3 regions of the Shewanella psychrotolerans genome follow, and region 2 is predicted to be linked to each of the others. Evidence: predicted binding sites of a transcription regulator. Region 2 holds the regulator's gene; each other region holds the start of a gene.

Region 1 (3,288 bases), 1.3 Mb from region 2:
GGGATGAGAGCATATTAACACGACTCATTTACCTTTATACATCCCTTCTGATACTGATTGTTTACTCTTCCTATACTCCTGTATTTGCTGGTAATTACACTGGGTACTTCACTCTAGTTAAGAATCAGAATGATAATGATTATCTTTGGTAAACATTTGAAACTAAATGTTAATTTGTTTTTGGGTGGATTTTGTTCTAGTCTTAAACATTGATTTAGATCAATATTTTTAAGGAGATGAAATGAAGGGTCATCCGAACGTTATTCGGCAGCTCAATAAGATTTTGACGTTTGAATTGACGGCAATTAATCAATACTTCTTACATGCCCGTATGTACAAGAATTGGGGTTTAGAAGAGCTCAACGAGAAGTGTTATAAAAAGTCGATTCAAGATATGAAGCATGCTGACAAGCTCATTGAGCGGGTGCTGTTCCTCGAAGGTTTACCTAATCTGCAACAGTTAGAAAAATTACGCATTGGAGAGAATCCACAAGAGATGCTGCAATGTGATAAAACCATGCTAGAAGAGCAATTGGTAGAATTACGCAGCGTGATTAGCCTTTGTGAGACAGAGCAAGACTATGTCAGTCGAGAAATTTTAGAAGATCTTCTTGAAGATGAAGAAGCTTATCTAGATTGGATAGAAGCCCAGCAAGATCTGATCAAAATGACTGGCATTCAAAATTACTTACAAGCGCAGATAGAGTCGGACTAGGGAGATTAGTATGAAAGGTGATAAAGAGGTCATAGATACGCTTAATCAACTACTCACCGGAGAGCTATCGGCGATGGACCAGTATTTTGTGCATGGACTCATGTATGACGACTGGGGGCTCACAGAATTGCATGAGCGTATTTCCCATGAGTCTGACGATGAGCGCGAACATGCTAAAAAATTGGTTGAGCGGATCCTCTTTCTAGAGGGCACCCCAGATGTTGCGAGCCGTGAGGCGCTTAATATCGGTAAAGATCCGCAGCAGATGTTGCAAAACGATTTGAACTACGAATATCAGGTGGCAGACAATCTTCGCAAAGCGATAGCCTTATGTGAAGCGAAGAAAGATTATCCGTCGCGTGAGTTACTCGAAGTCCTGTTAGAGGAAACTGAGTCAGATCATATGTACTGGTTAGAGAAACAACTGGGTCTCATCGATAAAATTGGGCTGCAGAATTACCTACAGTCTAAGATGTAAGGTTATAAGCTGTGGGCTGCAACTAAGGTCGTGCAAGTCGTGGTTATTTGAGCTGCTCCAGGTTCACTCTGGTTGTTTTAATCATGGCGGATAAAGGTAGCCGATAGCTAAAAGGGTTCGATATAAGCCACAGCATCATGCTGTGGTTTTTTGTCTAAGCTTAAGGCGGTAGGGCCTTTAAGTCTACAGCAGTGGCTGGTTTAGGTGAGTTGGCATGGATAAGTGTTTGTATACTGTTTAAATATACAGTATTCTTGTGGGTGGAGGTAATGCCCGTTGAGAAAGATTATTCATGTGGACATGGACTGCTTCTATGCGGCAGTTGAAATGCGAGATTTTCCCGAGTTAAGAGACAAGCCGGTAGCCGTGGGCGGGCGCAGCGATCGCCGCGGGGTGATCAGTACCTGTAATTATGAAGCGCGCGCATTTGGTGTTCGCTCGGCGATGGCATCTGCCTATGCCTTAAAGCTGTGTCCTCATTTAATTTTGGTGCCAGGACGTATGGAGGTTTACAAAGCGGTATCGGCACAAATTCGTAGCGTTTTTGCTCGTTATACCGATTTAGTTGAACCGCTGTCATTAGATGAAGCCTATCTCGATGTCAGTGATTGTAATGAACATCATGGCTCTGCAACCTTAATCGCGGCAGCGATTAGGCAAGAGATATTTGAATTAACAGGTCTCACAGCATCGGCAGGAGTAGCCCCAGTTAAATTTCTAGCCAAAATTGCCTCGGATCTCAATAAACCGAATGGCCAATATGTGATCACTCCAGATGCTGTCACCGAGTTTGTTAAAACCCTCTCCCTGATAAAGATTCCCGGGGTTGGAAAAGTTACCGCGACTAAGCTCGAAGAGATGGGACTGCATACGTGCCTCGATGTGCAGCAGTTCTCAGAGGCCAGATTAATAGAGAGATTTGGTAAATTTGGTGCAGTCTTGATTGAGCGCGCTAAAGGCGTCGATCCCCGGGGAATATCGCCTCATCGGGAGCGTAAATCTGTTGGGGTGGAAACCACGCTGGCCCAAGATATTTATACTTACGAGCAATGTGAGGCGGTAATGCCTCAACTTATTCACGAGCTAGCAGCTAGGGTTAACCGCAGCGCTTCTGCGCGACGTATTAATAAGCAAGTGGTTAAGTTGAAGTTTGATGACTTTAAGCAGACCACTATAGAGCACCGCAGCGATGAGATATCGGTCAAGCTGTTTTATGACTTGTTGACTCAGGCACTAGAGCGTCGAAGCGAACGGGGAATTCGTTTGCTTGGGGTCTCTGTGGGGTTAGAGAGTGCTGACGCTGGCGTGGGTAGTGAAGATGAGGTTAGTGCATCGCAGTTAAACCTCGGGTTTTAGTGCACCTTAATGAGTGCAGCTTAAAATGAAGGTTCGACATATCTTTCGTCGCAGTTGCTGCTGGCTGCATTGTAATTTATTGACCAATTTTAAGGGTTAACCATCGATGGTTCCCTATCATCAGCGGTGGGCTTATGTGTATTCCTGTGAGACACAGTGAATAAGTCCCTTTAGGTTCTGCCGAAACATCCCTGTTTCGCAAGCTCATCGGTGCATCTGCATCGAGTTATCCCGTTTCTTCTATTTGGCTTTTTTTAATTTCGATGGCTTGCGCTACCTGAGAGAGGGCACTTAACGAAACCTGCGTAGGACAAACTATACTGAGGGTTAACTCCACTCCTAATAAAAAGGATTGACCTATGAAGAGGGTAGCTATTATTCAAGAGGCACCTTGTGTACTCGATAAAGAGGCAACAATTGATAAAGCGGTGGCGTCGATTAATTCTGCATCTGCTCAAGGTGCCGAACTTATCGTGTTTCCCGAGGCCTTTATTCCTGGTTATCCTGCCTGGATATGGCGACTCAGGCCCGGTGGCGACTGGGGGCTCTGCGAAGAGCTGCATGCTAGGTTGCTCAGAAATGCCATCGATTTATCGACGAACGACCTTAAGCCGCTGCAAGACGCCGCCAAACAAAACGGTGTGACTGTTGTCTGCGGTATGAACGAAAGAGACAATGCCAACAGCCAATCGACCCTTTATAACGCGCTGGTGATGATTGACCCTGATGGTGAGATTGT
Region 2 (3,288 bases):
GTTCTTGGCGTTGCAAGCAGGCTGTAGTACTCGATATCATAATCGAAATAGCTGTAATGCCATTTCCATTGGGAACCCGTGATCTTAATGGTCAAGTCTGCATCGCTGGGGTCTTCCATTGCTATCAGGGTTTGTGTTGCTGGAATAGCCATCATGATTAAAATAACGAAAGGAACGATGGTCCATGCAATTTCGACTTTAGTACTTTCATGGAAGTTGGCGGCAACGGCACCTTTAGAGCGTCGATGGTTGATGATCGAATAGATCATCACACCAAAGACCACAATGCCTATGGCACAACAGATGTAGAGAATGGTCATGTGGAGGCCAAACACTCTTCCACTTATCTCTGTAACCCCTTCTGTCATGTTGAGGGGCATATCGGCTGCGAGTATGGGGGGCGTAAACAGCAACGCCAGCAAATAATACAACACTTGCTTCACTAGACTTCTCCTCTGTCAATTGCGAAGGCAACTACAAAGAAGAGCCACACAGTATGTCTCGGCTCTATGCAAACTCTTCGGTTCCCAAAAAAGCAACGATGACTTCAAAGTGCGCTGGTGGTGTAAATGTTATTGCTGGTGGTGACCACGCTTGCACTTACGGCTGAATATATCAGGCTAATTTCAACGAATTGACACAAGAGAAGACTTCTCACGGGCTCAATTGCGTCGACAGCTAAATTGTTCGGATATAACAAATAATCGTTGATATCTACTATTAACTTAATCGGTGTTCAAATATTGATCAAGATCACTTTTATTTTATTTTTCTAAACAAAACAGCGACAAAAAAGCCCCTTGCGGGGCTTTTGTATGGAAAGGAGGAGTAAATCGATTAATGCAATGAACTAAATAAACAGGCTTGTTGTATGCCTAGATCGTCCTGCATACGGGCTGTTACAGGTAAGTGACTATTTGCATCTTCGATAACGACACCCAGTGCTCGAGTGTTTTTGGCGACGATTTGTAAGCGACGATTATCTCTTGCATCGAGCGATTGAGTCCAACTAATCACCGCACTGGATGTACCACTTGTGAGTGCTTTTTCCATCGCCCAAAGTGCTTCGACTTCATCTTTGGTATGCACGAGTAGAATACGATCCATACGAACCCCTGCATCTGCGAGCATCTGTTTATAGCCAATATTCGGTGGGCTGATTAGCACGACCCATTGTCCTTGTTGACTTAATCTAGCTAGCTGTGGTGTTAACGCTTGTAACTCTTGTCTGCCTTGAGTGCTGCTTGACACGGTGGAAATAGTATTTGGGTGGGATGGTTTTAGTTGCTTATTTATATCAACCCACAGACCAGGATGACGTGGCGCATTACCGATTAAATTGTTCATTGCCAGTCTCCGTTGCGAATAACGCCGACCGCTAAGCCTTCAATGCTTAGGCTTTGATTAGCGAGATCAACCACTATAGGTGAGTAATCTTCATTTTCGGCATGCAAATACACGGTGTTGCCTTTCTTTTCAAAACGCTTAACCGTGACATCATCTTCAACTCGAGCGACGACGACTTGTCCATTACGTGCTTGTTCAACTTTATGTACAGCAAGTAGATCGCCTTCTAAGATGCCAATATTCTTCATACTGTCCCCCCGCACTCGTAGCAGGAAGTCCGCACAGGGTCTAAACATATTTGGATCGACCTGATAGTGTTGCTCCACATGCTCTTGGGCTAGTATGGGTTCACCTGCGGCAACTTGACCGATTAGCGGTAAACCGAGTTCTTCAGGTTCATCTTCTTGGGGGAGCTTTATCCCTCGAGATGTTCCTGGCATGATCTCTATACAGCCTTTTTTCGCTAGTGCCTTTAAATGTTCTTCTGCAGCATTAGCGCTCTTAAAGCCTAATCTGTGGGCAATTTCAGCTCGAGTAGGTGGCATGCCTGTGTCGGCTATATTGCGCTTAATTAGCTCTAAAATTTCAGCTTGTCTGGGTGTTAGTGGTCTCATTATCTATCCTGTCTTTCCATACAGTAACTGTTAGTATATACAGTATTTATGGTAGTGCAAGTATTAACCAGCTTTTTGCCTAAAACCATTAGCTATCTCATTTTATTTAACTTGTTCCTATGCTTATCTGTTGGTTAAAAGGCTATTTAATAGATCGTGATAGTCTGCGATTGCTGGGAAGTCGTTAAATGACTTGAGTGGCTTTTGGCTATCGGGGTTTTTAATTCCAAGCAGATAACCAACACCTGCTTTTTGTGCGGCTTGTAAGATCGGCTCACTATCGTCAATGAATAAGCATCGGCTTGGGTCGAGTTGATATTGTGTGAAAAGCGTCTCCCAAAATTGGGGGGCTTCCTTAGGGTACCCCGTTGCATGGCTCGATAGCATATGGTCTAGCCCAGCAGCTAAATCAGTATGTTCAAGTTTTAGTGCGAGGCTGCTTGGATGGGCATTGGTCACCAGTATTCTTGATTTTCCTTGCTCTCCTAAGGCGGTTAGAAATGGCATACTATCTTGGCGCATTTGGATTCTGTCGACAATCGAGCGGTGCAAGGCGATGATATCAAGTTGGAGTTCACGCTCCCAGTAGTCGAGACAATACCACTCTAAGGTGCCAAAGACTTTGTCATAGGCGGCTTCTACTAGGGTTCTTGCGCGCTCGATTGGCAAGTTTTTTTGATGGCTAAGGGTTTGAGGCACTAGGCTGAGCCAAAAGTGATTATCAAAATGCAAATCCAGTAGTGTGCCATCCATATCGAGTAGCACTGTATCTATCTTATTCCATGGAAACATATTGTGGTTTGAAAAAATTCCATCGGTAGAGTTGTGGATTAATCACATCATAGTAAGATTGGACTGTGAAGCAAACGTCATTTTTATCAGGGACATTCATGTCGGACAAGAAGCCACAGATTTTACATGCAGAAGTTGTTGCCAAGAGCCGTCTGTTTCAGATTGAACAAGTGCACCTAAAGTTTTCTAATCAGGTTGAGCGCCAATATGAGCGTATGAAGGGCAACAATCGTGGTGCGGTTATGGTGGTTCCTGTGCTAGATGACCAATTGCTGCTGGGTCGAGAATATGCTGCGGGTACGCACTCTTACGAGCTGGGCTTCCCCAAAGGCTTAGTCGATCCTGGTGAAACGCCTGTTCAAGCGGCGAATCGTGAGCTTCAAGAAGAGATAGGTTACGGCGCCCATAAGCTTACTCACCTTATGGAGTTAAGTTTGGCCCCCGGCTATTTTTCTAGCAAGATGCAGATCTATCTTGCTGAAGACCTTTATGAGAGTCGGCTAGAAGGTGATGAGCCTGAGCCAATCGAGGTGGT
Region 3 (3,288 bases), 1.7 Mb from region 2:
GATCCTGCTTGGGTGACGAGCTCTGTTAATGATTCGATTAATGGCTGCATAAAACTCTGATATTTCGCTTCCTTACGGCAAATGGCATCTAAGTGACTTTCCCATAACGCTGTCATATCGGGCGTAGTCGTAGATTCAGGCAAGCTATTAATCAGCCCCTTGCCCACCTCTGTCGACACGATAGCTTTACCTTGGCGCACCAAAAAACCTCGTTTGAATAACAGCTCAATGATGCCAGCTCGCGTTGCTTCGGTACCTAAGCCGTCGGTGTCTTTAAGGATCTTACGGATCTCAGGATTAGTCACATAACGGCTAATGCCCGTCATCGCAGCGAGTAAGGTCGCATCAGTAAACGCTTTCGGCGGCTGAGTATGCTTCTCGACCAACTCGCCTTGACCCGAATGTAACATTTGTCCCTCAATCAGTGATGGAAGCGATTGTAAATCATCCCCGTCATTATCTTGTTGTGAAGCGCTATTATTTGCCTTTGGAAACAGCTGTTTCCAGCCTAGAGACTTCTCTTGCTTCGCTTTAGTCTTAAACCGCCCCTTCTCTATTTCAACTTCAACTTCGGTTTCATGGTACTGATATACTGGATAAAACTGCGCGAGGTATTGTCTAGCGACATGAAGATAAATCTGTTTCTCTGCCTGATTTAAACCCGATAAATTCGCCACCTTTTCGGTAGGCACTATCGCATGGTGTGCATCCACTTTTTTGTCATTCCATGCCTTAGATTTAATTTTTGGATCGGGCCTATCAATACCTTCGACTAATTCACTTGCCCCTTTTAACACGGCATTAATCACGTTAGGCGCGAGTACAAACTGCTCCTTAGGAAGGTATCGGCTATCGGATCGAGGATACGTTAATAATTTATGTTTTTCATAAAGCGACTGACACGTATCGAGTACCGCTTTCGCGCTCATACTAAAACGCTTAGCAGCATCAATTTGCAGGGCTGAAAGACTATAGGGTAAAGGTGGGCTTTGCTGTTTATCGCGACTCTGAAGCGATGTCACCTGAGCGCTTTTATCTGTTATGCGTCCAACCACATTCTGGGCTAAGCCGTTAGACAATACTCGCCCATCTTCGTCCATGTAGGGACGACATGCTTCGCTGGGCTGCCATTTGGCTTTGAATGTTTCTTGCTTTTCTGTCGCGAGATTGGCAAGCACTTCATAGAAGGGTTTGCTTACAAAACCCGCAATCGCTTCATCACGACGAACTACAAGCCCCAGCAACGGTGTTTGTACTCGCCCTACAGATAACACACCTTGATAACCCACCTTACGACCTTGTAGCGTATAAGCACGAGTCATATTCATGCCGTAAAGCCAATCGGCACGAGAACGCGCTAATGCAGAAGTTGATAAGGGGATAAATTCACGGTTTGATCTGAGTTGTCCCAAGGCTCTTCTCACCGCCTCTGGGTTTAAGTCGCTCACTAACAAGCGTTGAGTTTGATTAAGCTTGTTACCTTTAACGCCAAGATGAGCGATGACTTCATCGACAAGCAGCTGCCCCTCACGATCGGGATCGCCGGCGTTAACCAATTGAGTCGCTTGCTTCACTAAACCTCGCAACACCGTAAGCTGGCTGCGAGTTTTAGATTTTGGTTTCATCTTCCACTGCTGTGGCACAATCGGCAGATGTTCAAACTTCCATGATTTATAAGCAGCATCATAGCTGTCAGGCTCAGCTTGCTCTAACAAGTGCCCGATACACCAAGAAACACAGTCGCCATTGGCGGCGGTAATAAACCCATCCCCCTTTTTTAATGGTTTGGGTAATACATCGGCAATCGCCCTTCCTAGACTCGGTTTCTCTGCGATATATAAAATCATAACTCAATAAACACTGTATAAATTACCAGCAACTTTAACTCAGCAAAGGTTATGGCGCAAACTCAAAATACATTTTGTTACTTACAACAAAAGCTTTGCATATACAGTTGAGAATAGCTCTCATCATATCAATCAACATAAGAAAGTGATCAACTCAGCGTGTTTTTTGGCAACTCATTCAAGGCAAATGGATGATGAGTCGCCAAACGCTTTGATTTACCAATGATAAATTGACTCGATGATATAAAAAGCAAATAAATAATGAATAGCCTAGATGTCGTGATCACATCTTGGCCATTCTATCGACGAGGCTTAGGTTTTCAACTTACCAAGCTGCTGATGTTGCTGCGCAACTAAATTAGCTAGGCTAACACTGCTTTGCTGTGCTTCATCGGCAAGACGCGCTAACTCAGAAGCCGAATCGGAGATCCCGGTAATATTACGGTTAACCTCTTCGGTGACTGCGCTTTGCTCCTCGGCCGCAGTCGCGATGTGGGTAACTTGACTAGACACCTCTTCAATTTGGCTCACTATAGTATTAAGTGAAGTTAACGCCGATTCAGTCTGTTCAACCGCGCGCTGAGCGCCATTTACGCCTTGGTCAATAATGTTCGATGCACTCTTAACCTCTTTCTGTAACGATTCAATTAGCTTGCTAATCTCATCAGTCGAGCTTTGAGTTTTCGATGCTAATGCCCTAACCTCATCAGCCACCACCGCAAAACCTCGTCCTTGCTCTCCTGCACGAGCCGCTTCGATTGCTGCATTTAAGGCCAACAAGTTAGTCTGCTCTGCAATGGCACTGATCACTTCTAAAATTTTACTGATGTTAGTACTACTGTCTGCGACCTTACTAACCGCCTCTTTAGCCAATAATGATTCCTGAGACATATTCGTCACAAAGCCCATCGCCTTGCTTAAGCTATCCTCGCCCGCTTTAACATTCGCCGTCATCGCTTCGGTTTCGGCCGCGGTTTGCTCAGATGCTTTCGCAACCTCAAGTGCTGTAGCACTCATCTCATTAACAGCTGTGACCACACTTTCAATCTCACTGTATTGACGATTAACGCTGTCTCGCGTTTGCTGAGCAATACCCGCTGCTGTTTGGCTTTCATCTTGGGAACGAGAGGCTAACTCTTTCAGCTCTGTGATTAACAGTCTTAACTTAGTAATAAAACCGTTGATACCGCCACCAAGGGCAATAAGTTCAGCGTGAGATTCTACCGTTATAGATTGAGTCAGATCACCCTCAGCACTTGCAAGGTTCTCCACTCGGCTTTGAATCACTTTCAATGGTGCAATAATTGATCGGATCACTAGACTAATCGTTACCACCGCAATAACAGATACAATACTGCCGACAATCAACAACAGACTGCCAAGAGAACTGGCCATTGCAGACATCGCATTGTCCATCTCCAACGCGGCCTCATAAGCATCG

What was found. The regulator LexA, encoded in region 2, represses DNA repair genes until DNA is damaged. The targets are predictions, from matches to a motif close to TACTGTATNNNNATACAGTA.
Region 1: dinB (DNA polymerase IV) is a predicted target of LexA. The motif match lies at 1,425-1,444, and genes of this name have one in related genera.
Region 3: K0I62_RS08015 (DNA topoisomerase III) is a predicted target of LexA. The motif match lies at 1,859-1,878, and genes of this name have one in related genera.

What each region holds. Positions count from the first base shown of each region.
Region 1 covers NZ_CP080419.1:3,189,397-3,192,684, reverse strand. Annotated here, with positions in the region: gene bfr (bacterioferritin) at 242-715, shown strand; gene bfr (bacterioferritin) at 726-1,193, shown strand; gene dinB (DNA polymerase IV) at 1,470-2,549, shown strand; gene K0I62_RS14090 (carbon-nitrogen hydrolase family protein) at 2,909-3,288, shown strand, end outside.
Region 2 covers NZ_CP080419.1:123,490-126,777, forward strand. Annotated here, with positions in the region: gene coxB (cytochrome c oxidase subunit II) at 1-443, opposite strand, end outside; gene K0I62_RS00565 (cell division inhibitor SulA) at 838-1,347, opposite strand; gene lexA (transcriptional repressor LexA) at 1,344-1,961, opposite strand; gene yrfG (GMP/IMP nucleotidase) at 2,085-2,753, opposite strand; gene nudE (ADP compounds hydrolase NudE) at 2,852-3,288, shown strand, end outside.
Region 3 covers NZ_CP080419.1:1,804,341-1,807,628, reverse strand. Annotated here, with positions in the region: gene K0I62_RS08015 (DNA topoisomerase III) at 1-1,847, opposite strand, end outside; gene K0I62_RS08010 (methyl-accepting chemotaxis protein) at 2,160-3,288, opposite strand, start outside.